4 regions of the Planococcus donghaensis genome follow, and region 1 is predicted to be linked to each of the others. Evidence: a T-box and tRNA genes for the amino acid it is inferred to sense, from the RefSeq annotation. Region 1 holds a T-box; the other regions hold tRNA genes.
The links. A T-box is a leader RNA that pairs with one kind of tRNA and senses whether it is charged. The one in region 1 lies ahead of leuS (leucine--tRNA ligase), so its partner is inferred to be a tRNA-Leu.
Positions count from the first base shown of each region.

Region 2: it encodes a tRNA-Leu, which carries the amino acid that the T-box ahead of leuS (leucine--tRNA ligase) is inferred to sense. The anticodon was not compared.
Region 3: it encodes a tRNA-Leu, which carries the amino acid that the T-box ahead of leuS (leucine--tRNA ligase) is inferred to sense. The anticodon was not compared.
Region 4: it encodes a tRNA-Leu, which carries the amino acid that the T-box ahead of leuS (leucine--tRNA ligase) is inferred to sense. The anticodon was not compared.

Region 1 covers NZ_CP016543.2:1,183,112-1,185,295, reverse strand. Annotated here, with positions in the region: gene leuS (leucine--tRNA ligase) at 1-894, opposite strand, end outside; T-box leader at 937-1,142, opposite strand; gene BCM40_RS05955 (3-oxoacid CoA-transferase subunit B) at 1,187-1,840, opposite strand; gene BCM40_RS05950 (CoA transferase subunit A) at 1,859-2,184, opposite strand, start outside.
Region 2 covers NZ_CP016543.2:959,003-961,186, reverse strand. Annotated here, with positions in the region: gene BCM40_RS04765 (hypothetical protein) at 29-556, shown strand; tRNA gene BCM40_RS04760 (tRNA-Leu) at 792-875, opposite strand; tRNA gene BCM40_RS04755 (tRNA-Leu) at 1,276-1,359, opposite strand; tRNA gene BCM40_RS04750 (tRNA-Cys) at 1,369-1,442, opposite strand; tRNA gene BCM40_RS04745 (tRNA-Gly) at 1,449-1,523, opposite strand; tRNA gene BCM40_RS04740 (tRNA-Gln) at 1,531-1,602, opposite strand; tRNA gene BCM40_RS04735 (tRNA-His) at 1,614-1,689, opposite strand; tRNA gene BCM40_RS04730 (tRNA-His) at 1,731-1,806, opposite strand; tRNA gene BCM40_RS04725 (tRNA-Trp) at 1,827-1,900, opposite strand; tRNA gene BCM40_RS04720 (tRNA-Tyr) at 1,907-1,990, opposite strand; tRNA gene BCM40_RS04715 (tRNA-Thr) at 1,998-2,073, opposite strand; tRNA gene BCM40_RS04710 (tRNA-Phe) at 2,098-2,173, opposite strand.
Region 3 covers NZ_CP016543.2:112,652-114,835, forward strand. Annotated here, with positions in the region: rRNA gene BCM40_RS00495 (23S ribosomal RNA) at 1-13, shown strand, start outside; rRNA gene rrf (5S ribosomal RNA) at 152-267, shown strand; tRNA gene BCM40_RS00505 (tRNA-Val) at 278-353, shown strand; tRNA gene BCM40_RS00510 (tRNA-Thr) at 361-436, shown strand; tRNA gene BCM40_RS00515 (tRNA-Lys) at 444-519, shown strand; tRNA gene BCM40_RS00520 (tRNA-Leu) at 541-625, shown strand; tRNA gene BCM40_RS00525 (tRNA-Gly) at 631-705, shown strand; tRNA gene BCM40_RS00530 (tRNA-Leu) at 733-821, shown strand; tRNA gene BCM40_RS00535 (tRNA-Arg) at 841-917, shown strand; tRNA gene BCM40_RS00540 (tRNA-Pro) at 947-1,023, shown strand; tRNA gene BCM40_RS00545 (tRNA-Ala) at 1,030-1,105, shown strand; rRNA gene BCM40_RS00550 (16S ribosomal RNA) at 1,280-2,184, shown strand, end outside.
Region 4 covers NZ_CP016543.2:524,401-526,584, forward strand. Annotated here, with positions in the region: gene BCM40_RS02735 (Tex family protein) at 1-6, shown strand, start outside; gene BCM40_RS02740 (SprT family protein) at 28-480, shown strand; tRNA gene BCM40_RS02745 (tRNA-Asn) at 653-727, shown strand; tRNA gene BCM40_RS02750 (tRNA-Glu) at 733-807, shown strand; tRNA gene BCM40_RS02755 (tRNA-Met) at 936-1,012, shown strand; tRNA gene BCM40_RS02760 (tRNA-Asp) at 1,016-1,091, shown strand; tRNA gene BCM40_RS02765 (tRNA-Gln) at 1,097-1,171, shown strand; tRNA gene BCM40_RS02770 (tRNA-Leu) at 1,274-1,359, shown strand; tRNA gene BCM40_RS02775 (tRNA-Arg) at 1,373-1,449, shown strand; tRNA gene BCM40_RS02780 (tRNA-Gly) at 1,470-1,543, shown strand; rRNA gene BCM40_RS02785 (16S ribosomal RNA) at 1,781-2,184, shown strand, end outside.

The DNA.
Region 1 (2,184 bases):
TTTCGCCAAATCTGTGCGTTCCAAATCACTTTTCGTTTTCACATCGTCAATGTATTGTTCAACAGCTTGTTGTTGTTCTGCAGTTGTAATTGCAGCTACTAATTTATGTTCTGGCGCAAGCACCGCATAAGTTGCGCCGAAAATTGTATCTGGACGTGTTGTAAACGCGCGGAAAGAATGTTCTGTATCTGCTACTTGGAATTCCAATTCAGCGCCTTCTGATTTGCCGATCCAGTTGCGCTGCATGTCTTTCAAACTTTCTGGCCAATCCAACTCATCTAAATCTTCAAGCAAACGGTCTGCATAATTTGTGATGCGCAATACCCATTGGCGCATTGGACGACGCTCAACCGGATGCCCACCGCGTTCTGATTTGCCATCGATGACTTCTTCGTTTGCAAGAACTGTTCCAAGTGCCGGACACCAGTTAACCGCTACTTCGTCAACATAAGCCAGCCCTTTTTTATACAATTGGATAAAAATCCATTGTGTCCATTTGTAATAAGACGGATCTGTTGTGCTAATTTCACGGTCCCAGTCATATGAAAATCCAAGCTCTTGAATTTGACGCTTGAACGTTTCGATGTTTTTAGCTGTAAATTCAGCTGGATCATTTCCAGTATCCAGTGCATATTGCTCTGCTGGAAGACCAAAAGCATCCCAGCCCATTGGATGCAAAACATTATATCCTTGCATGCGTTTAACACGGCTTAAAATATCTGTCGCCGTGTAGCCTTCTGGGTGACCCACGTGAAGTCCAGCGCCTGATGGATATGGGAACATATCAAGTGCGTAAAATTTTGGTTTAGACGAATCGTCTACCATTTTAAACGTTTTGTTGTCTTGCCAATATTTTTGCCATTTTTTCTCAACTAGTTTGTGCTTGAATGTCATTTCCAATTCCTCCTCAAAATAAAAAATCCCGCCCCTTAAAAAATAAGGGACGGGATTTTCCCGCGGTACCACCCAAATTAGCGACTGCTCGCTCAACTTGACTCCTTAACGCGGAAAACGGTGTATCTTACTTAGTTTCACATACACTGACTCCAAGGTGAGTTCGTTTGGGCATTTTACCGACTTGCACCAACCGCCGGCTCTCTGTGGAAAATACGCAAACTACTAGTCCTCTTCGCTGTCATTACCTATTGTCTTTATTTTAGACGAGTCGCCGTTTTTTGGCAATAGCTTAAGAGACTTTAACGTTTTCTGTGTTTAATGGCGCATCTGTTGAATCGATAATATCTTGAACCGTAAAGCCATCAAAGACTTCTGTTAAGACCAATCCAGCATCTGTCACTTCAATCACAGCACGTTCTGTAATGATTTTGTTAACGACACCTTTGCCTGTTAGCGGCAAATCACATTGTTTTTTTATTTTGGCAGAACCGTCTTTTGATACATGATCCATAATAACGATTACTTTTTTCGCACCGTGCACCAAATCCATTGCGCCGCCCATGCCTTTAATCATTTTTCCTGGAATCATCCAGTTCGCTAAGTCCCCATTTTCAGCTACTTCCATCCCACCAAGGATCGCGACATCAATATGTCCCCCGCGGATCATCGCGAATGATTCAGCACTTGTGAAAAAAGCCGAGCCAGGAATCGTTGTAACCGTTTCTTTGCCTGCATTGATTAAGTCCGGGTCTACATTTTCTTCTGTTGGATACGGTCCTATTCCTAAAAGTCCGTTTTCTGATTGAAGAACAACACTTTTATTGTCGGAAATAAAATTCGCCACTAAAGTTGGCATACCGATTCCTAAGTTAACGTAATCGCCGTCGTTGATTTCTTTTTCAGCTCGTTTTGCAATGCGCTCTCTGACTAATTGTTTATCCAAGATTTTCTCCACCCTTTCTTAAACCGTGCGTGTTGTAAGACGTTCGATCCGTTTTTCTTGGTGTGCTTGAAGCAAGCCTTGTACATAAATGCTTGGTGTTTGAACGTGATTCGGATTAATGTCCCCGATTTCCACGATTTCTTCTACTTCTGCAATGGTAATTTTCCCAGCCGCTGCAGCAAGCGGGTTAAAGTTTTGTGCGGTTTTGTTGTAAACAAGGTTGCCCATTTTATCCGCTTTATGCGCTCTCACTAATGCAAAGTCAGCTCGTAATGCGTGTTCAAGCACATATTCTTTGCCATCAAATTCACGAATTTCTTTACCTTCTGCAACAGTTGTGCCTA
Region 2 (2,184 bases), 220 kb from region 1:
GTCAAAAATATAATAAGGAGGAGCTGAAATGAAGAAAATCTTTACCATGATCATGGTCGCTTTTCTCAGTCTGTCTGCCCTGTCTAGTGTGAGTGCGCATCCACATGACCACGACAAAGGACATCACAAGTACAGCATTGAAAAACAGTTGGCAATAAGCAAAAAAGCAGTTAAAAAGTATCGGAACATCGAAGTTGCACTTGATGAAGGATTTGTCGGCTTAGTTCCCGGAGCATGTGTACCTAATATGGGAATTCACTTAGTCAAACCTAGCCGTATGGATGATGACAAGCTGCGCATTAAAAAACCAGAAATTTTGGTTTATGAACCACTAAAAAATGGTCACTATAAATTGGTAGCAGCTGAATGGTACGTACCTGCAGAATTAACTGATAAAACACCGGTTCTATTCGACCAAAAATTCCAAGGACCAATGGATAACCATGATGGTTCGGCAGGTCAGCATTACGATTTACATGTTTGGTTGTTTAAAACAAATCTAGATGGAATATTTAAACCAGAAAATACACGTGTAAGTTGCAAATACGCTGAGTAAGTCAGACTTTGATCGTTAAGCCGGTGTAGAAGGTATCTTTCTACACCGGCTTTTTATGAATTTTTTCGACTAGTAATCTTTATACAATACATAAGTAAGATGAAAAGATAATACTTTCTGCAGGAAGAACACATTGGTTATATAATTACTAGTTTAGTTGCATTTATTAATATAAACCATTACAAGAAAAAAGCCCTGACGATTAAGTCAGGGCTTTTGCTCTTTACTTGCGGTATACCGGCGGTCGGGGTCGAACCGACACTCCGGTGAAGGAACGGGATTTTGAGTCCCGCGCGTCTGCCAATTCCGCCACGCCGGCAAGTATTGTTTAGCGGACAAGAATTATTATAGCACATCATACTTTTCGCGCCAATACTTTCTAAAAGTATAACTAATTTTATACGTTAAAGTTTAAGGAAAAAGCGGAATAGACAAGAATGACAAAATTTCTATTAGTCTGGTTTAAAGGATCATCCTCTTGTAACTGTTCCCCGCTAAACTATACATATTAATGAGCTTTACTAAATTGCTGTTTCCTTCTTCCTTTCGCCTACTCTACCTTATTCACTTTGGAACTACTTCCTCTTTTGTTCATTGAGGTTCATAAATAGTTTTTTAGAGAACGATTATTAATTAGATAGGGATACAACAAAAAACCCCTTAACTGCGAATATTCACAGTTAAGGGGTTTTGGAAAGAACAGGCAGGTTCTTTCATGATACCGGCGGTCGGGGTCGAACCGACACTCCCGTGAAGGAACGGGATTTTGAGTCCCGCGCGTCTGCCAATTCCGCCACGCCGGCAAATCATTATGGAGGCGGCAACCGGACTCGAACCGGTGATAAGGGTGTTGCAGACCCATGCCTTACCACTTGGCTATGCCGCCAAATAATGGAGCGGAAGACGAGGTTCGAACTCGCGACCTCCACCTTGGCAAGGTGGCGTTCTACCACTGAACTACTTCCGCAATAAAGCTGGGGTACCTGGATTCGAACCAGGGCATGACGGGATCAAAACCCGTTGCCTTACCGCTTGGCTATACCCCATTAATAAAAGATGGGGCGGACGAGGGGAATTGAACCCCCGAGTGCCGGAATCACAATCCGGTGCGTTAACCACTTCGCCACGACCGCCACTTTACTATTTTATAAGTTCACTTAGTTAAATTAAAACATGGGGCGGACGAGGGGAATTGAACCCCCGAGTGCCGGAATCACAATCCGGTGCGTTAACCACTTCGCCACGACCGCCATCATATAAATTTTAAAATTGGCAGGGGCAGTAGGAATCGAACCCACATCGGAGGTTTTGGAGACCTCTGTTCTACCGTTAAACTATGCCCCTAAAAACTGGTGGTGGGGGGCAGATTCGAACTGCCGAACCCGAAGGAGCGGATTTACAGTCCGCCGCGTTTAGCCACTTCGCTACCCCACCTAAAAAATGGTGCCGGAGAAAGGAGTCGAACCCTCGACCTACTGATTACAAGTCAGTTGCTCTACCAACTGAGCTACTCCGGCATGGAGATTGTATTTCTAAAAAAATGGTGGGTCAGGACGGAATCGAACCGCCGACACTTAGAGCTTCAATCTAATGCTCTACCGACTGAGCTACTGACCCACTTTGTTAAG
Region 3 (2,184 bases), 1.1 Mb from region 1:
AGGACTTAACCAAAACCATGTACACGAAGACTTGCCCGTTCCAATGTCGTTTATCCAGTTTTGAAAGAATAAGAAAAAAGTTTTTGAAAAAAAGCTTGAAAAAACCAGTGGTATACTGGTATAATAAATCTTGTCTTTCAAAACCAAATAGTCCAGTGATGATGGCAAAGAGGCCACACCCGTTCCCATCCCGAACACGGCAGTTAAGCTCTTTTGCGCCGATGGTAGTTGGGGGTTTCCCCCTGTGAGAGTAGGACGTCGCTGGGCAATACATATCGGAGGATTAGCTCAGCTGGGAGAGCATCTGCCTTACAAGCAGAGGGTCGGCGGTTCGATCCCGTCATCCTCCACCATTTTTTCGCCGGAGTAGCTCAGTTGGTAGAGCAACTGACTTGTAATCAGTAGGTCGAGGGTTCGACTCCTTTCTCCGGCACCACTTTCTCGAGCCATTAGCTCAGCTGGTAGAGCATCTGACTTTTAATCAGAGGGTCGAAGGTTCGAATCCTTCATGGCTCACCATTTTAATATTGATATTGCCACGCGGGTGTGGCGGAACTGGCAGACGCACTAGACTTAGGATCTAGCGCCTTCGGGCGTGGGGGTTCGACTCCCTTCACCCGCACCATTTTTGCGGAAGTAGTTCAGTGGTAGAACGCCACCTTGCCAAGGTGGAGGTCGCGAGTTCGAACCTCGTCTTCCGCTCCATAATGTTTTACAGAATCTCGACCCCTAGCCGGGGTGGCGGAACTGGCAGACGCACAGGACTTAAAATCCTGCGGTAGGTGACTACCGTACCGGTTCGATTCCGGTCCTCGGCACCATTTACAACAATAGCATAAAGCGCCCGTAGCTCAATTGGATAGAGTACTTGACTACGAATCAAGCGGTTAGAGGTTCGAGTCCTCTCGGGCGCGCCATATTTTTTTACAAACTCAGCATCTAAGTTCGGGAAGTAGCTCAGCTTGGTAGAGCACTTGGTTTGGGACCAAGGGGTCGCAGGTTCGAATCCTGTCTTCCCGACCAAACAATGGGGCCTTAGCTCAGCTGGGAGAGCGCCTGCCTTGCACGCAGGAGGTCAGCGGTTCGATCCCGCTAGGCTCCACCATAATTTTCTTGATATACTGAACCTTGAAAACTGAACAGCAAAACGTCAACAAACAGCAACGGCCGCGCAAAACGGCCCGCGCAAAACTTACTGATCAGCAGTATGCAGATCAAAGCGAATCGTGCGTCTTCGGACGGCGATACGCCAGCAGTATTGAGCAATCAACACTACTCTATAATGGAGAGTTTGATCCTGGCTCAGGACGAACGCTGGCGGCGTGCCTAATACATGCAAGTCGAGCGGAACCAGAGGAGCTTGCTCCTTCTGGTTTAGCGGCGGACGGGTGAGTAACACGTGGGCAACCTGCCCTGCAGATCGGGATAACTCCGGGAAACCGGTGCTAATACCGAATAGTTTGCGGCCTCTCCTGAGGCTGCACGGAAAGACGGTTTCGGCTGTCACTGCAGGATGGGCCCGCGGCGCATTAGCTAGTTGGTGGGGTAATGGCCTACCAAGGCGACGATGCGTAGCCGACCTGAGAGGGTGATCGGCCACACTGGGACTGAGACACGGCCCAGACTCCTACGGGAGGCAGCAGTAGGGAATCTTCCGCAATGGACGAAAGTCTGACGGAGCAACGCCGCGTGAGTGACGAAGGTTTTCGGATCGTAAAACTCTGTTGTGAGGGAAGAACAAGTACCAACTAACTACTGGTACCTTGACGGTACCTCACCAGAAAGCCACGGCTAACTACGTGCCAGCAGCCGCGGTAATACGTAGGTGGCAAGCGTTGTCCGGAATTATTGGGCGTAAAGCGCGCGCAGGCGGTCCTTTAAGTCTGATGTGAAAGCCCACGGCTCAACCGTGGAGGGTCATTGGAAACTGGAGGACTTGAGTGCAGAAGAGGAAAGTGGAATTCCATGTGTAGCGGTGAAATGCGTAGAGATGTGGAGGAACACCAGTGGCGAAGGCGACTTTCTGGTCTGTAACTGACGCTGAGGCGCGAAAGCGTGGGGAGCAAACAGGATTAGATACCCTGGTAGTCCACGCCGTAAACGATGAGTGCTAAGTGTTAGGGGGTTTCCGCCCCTTAGTGCTGCAGCTAACGCATTAAGCACTCCGCCTGGGGAGTACGGCCG
Region 4 (2,184 bases), 660 kb from region 1:
CTTTAACTTGAGTCAAGGGGAGTTAGTATGACGAATGAAGAACTAACGGAGTTGATCAAAGAAATCTCGCTGGCGAGTTTTAATAAGCCGTTTCGGCATGCAGGTGTTTTCAATTCGAGGCTGAGAACAACCGGTGGTCGGTATCTGCTGCGTTCTCATAATATTGAGATCAATCCAAAGTCTTACGAGAAGTTTGGATATAACGAACTCGAAGGAATTATTAAACATGAACTTTGCCATTACCACCTTCATATAGAAGGAAGAGGGTATAAGCATCAGGACCAGGACTTTAAAAGGTTGTTAAAAGAAACGGGCTCACCACGTTTTTGTTCATTGTTGGAAAACAAAGCGAAGCAACGTTCTAAGAAGACTTATGTTTATCAGTGTGTGGCATGTGAAACGAATTATAAGCGCAAGATTCGTATGAATACCGAGAGATACCGATGTGGCCGCTGCTCTGGAAAACTAGTGGCGCAATAATAATTTTCGCGAAAAGGAGGCGACCTATAACGGTTTGTCTCCTTTTTCTATGAGCAGAAAACTTAAGATTTTGAGGGAAGAAAAACAAAAGTAAAATTAAAATAAAAAAGGTATTGACGATTCTCTCAGACCTCTTTATAATAGAAAAAGTCGACAAGTACTTAAACGATATTCCGAAGTAGCTCAGTGGTAGAGCACCGCACTGTTAATGCGATGGTCGTAGGTTCGAGTCCTACCTTCGGAGCCATTCATGGCCCCTTGGTCAAGCGGTTAAGACACCGCCCTTTCACGGCGGTAACACGGGTTCGAATCCCGTAGGGGTCACCATCTTTTATAAAACAATTAATCTGAAAAGTTATAGTTAGATAATAAGTGTGTTACACTAGTACATAAGTTAAACAACTGTAAGAAAAACAAATTGATGTTTTGAGAGAAAAACATTCTTATAATATTGTCGCGGGGTGGAGCAGTTCGGTAGCTCGTTGGGCTCATAACCCAAAGGTCGCAGGTTCAAATCCTGCCCCCGCAACCAAATGGTCCCGTGGTGTAGCGGTTAACATGCCTGCCTGTCACGCAGGAGATCGCCGGTTCGATCCCGGTCGGGACCGCCATTTATTGGGGTATAGCCAAGCGGTAAGGCAACGGGTTTTGATCCCGTCATGCCCTGGTTCGAATCCAGGTACCCCAGCCATTATTATTAAACCGAAACGACAATGAATTAGAAATTCTAATTTCTCATTGACATTAACGTGAAGATGCAGTATAATAGAATTTGTCTCTAAAATTAATTCAAGCGGTCGTGGCGGAATGGCAGACGCGCTAGGTTGAGGGCCTAGTGGGAGAAATCCCGTGGAAGTTCGACTCTTCTCGGCCGCACCATATAATCTCTAATGCGCCCGTAGCTCAATTGGATAGAGTACTTGACTACGAATCAAGCGGTTAGAGGTTCGAGTCCTCTCGGGCGCGCCATCTTAACCTTATATAATAACGCGGGTGTAGTTTAGTGGTAAAACCTCAGCCTTCCAAGCTGATGATGAGGGTTCGATTCCCTTCACCCGCTCCATAATTTTAAAACACTTGAACCTTGAAAACTGAACAGCAAAACGTCAACGAAAGACGTCACGAGCACCTCGGTGCGAGAACGGCTTTTGCGAAGGTTGCCTTGGGCAATCAGAGTAAAGTTGTTTTTTATCTCAGTGTTCGTGACGAAAAATTACTGATCAGCGTTATGCAGATCAAAGCGAATCGTGCGTCTTCGGACGGCGATACGCCAGCAGTATTGAGCAATCAACACTACTCTATAATGGAGAGTTTGATCCTGGCTCAGGACGAACGCTGGCGGCGTGCCTAATACATGCAAGTCGAGCGGAACCAGAGGAGCTTGCTCCTTCTGGTTTAGCGGCGGACGGGTGAGTAACACGTGGGCAACCTGCCCTGCAGATCGGGATAACTCCGGGAAACCGGTGCTAATACCGAATAGTTTGCGGCCTCTCCTGAGGCTGCACGGAAAGACGGTTTCGGCTGTCACTGCAGGATGGGCCCGCGGCGCATTAGCTAGTTGGTGGGGTAATGGCCTACCAAGGCGACGATGCGTAGCCGACCTGAGAGGGTGATCGGCCACACTGGGACTGAGACACGGCCCAGACTCCTACGGGAGGCAGCAGTAGGGAATCTTCCGCAATGGACGAAAGTCTGACGGAGCAA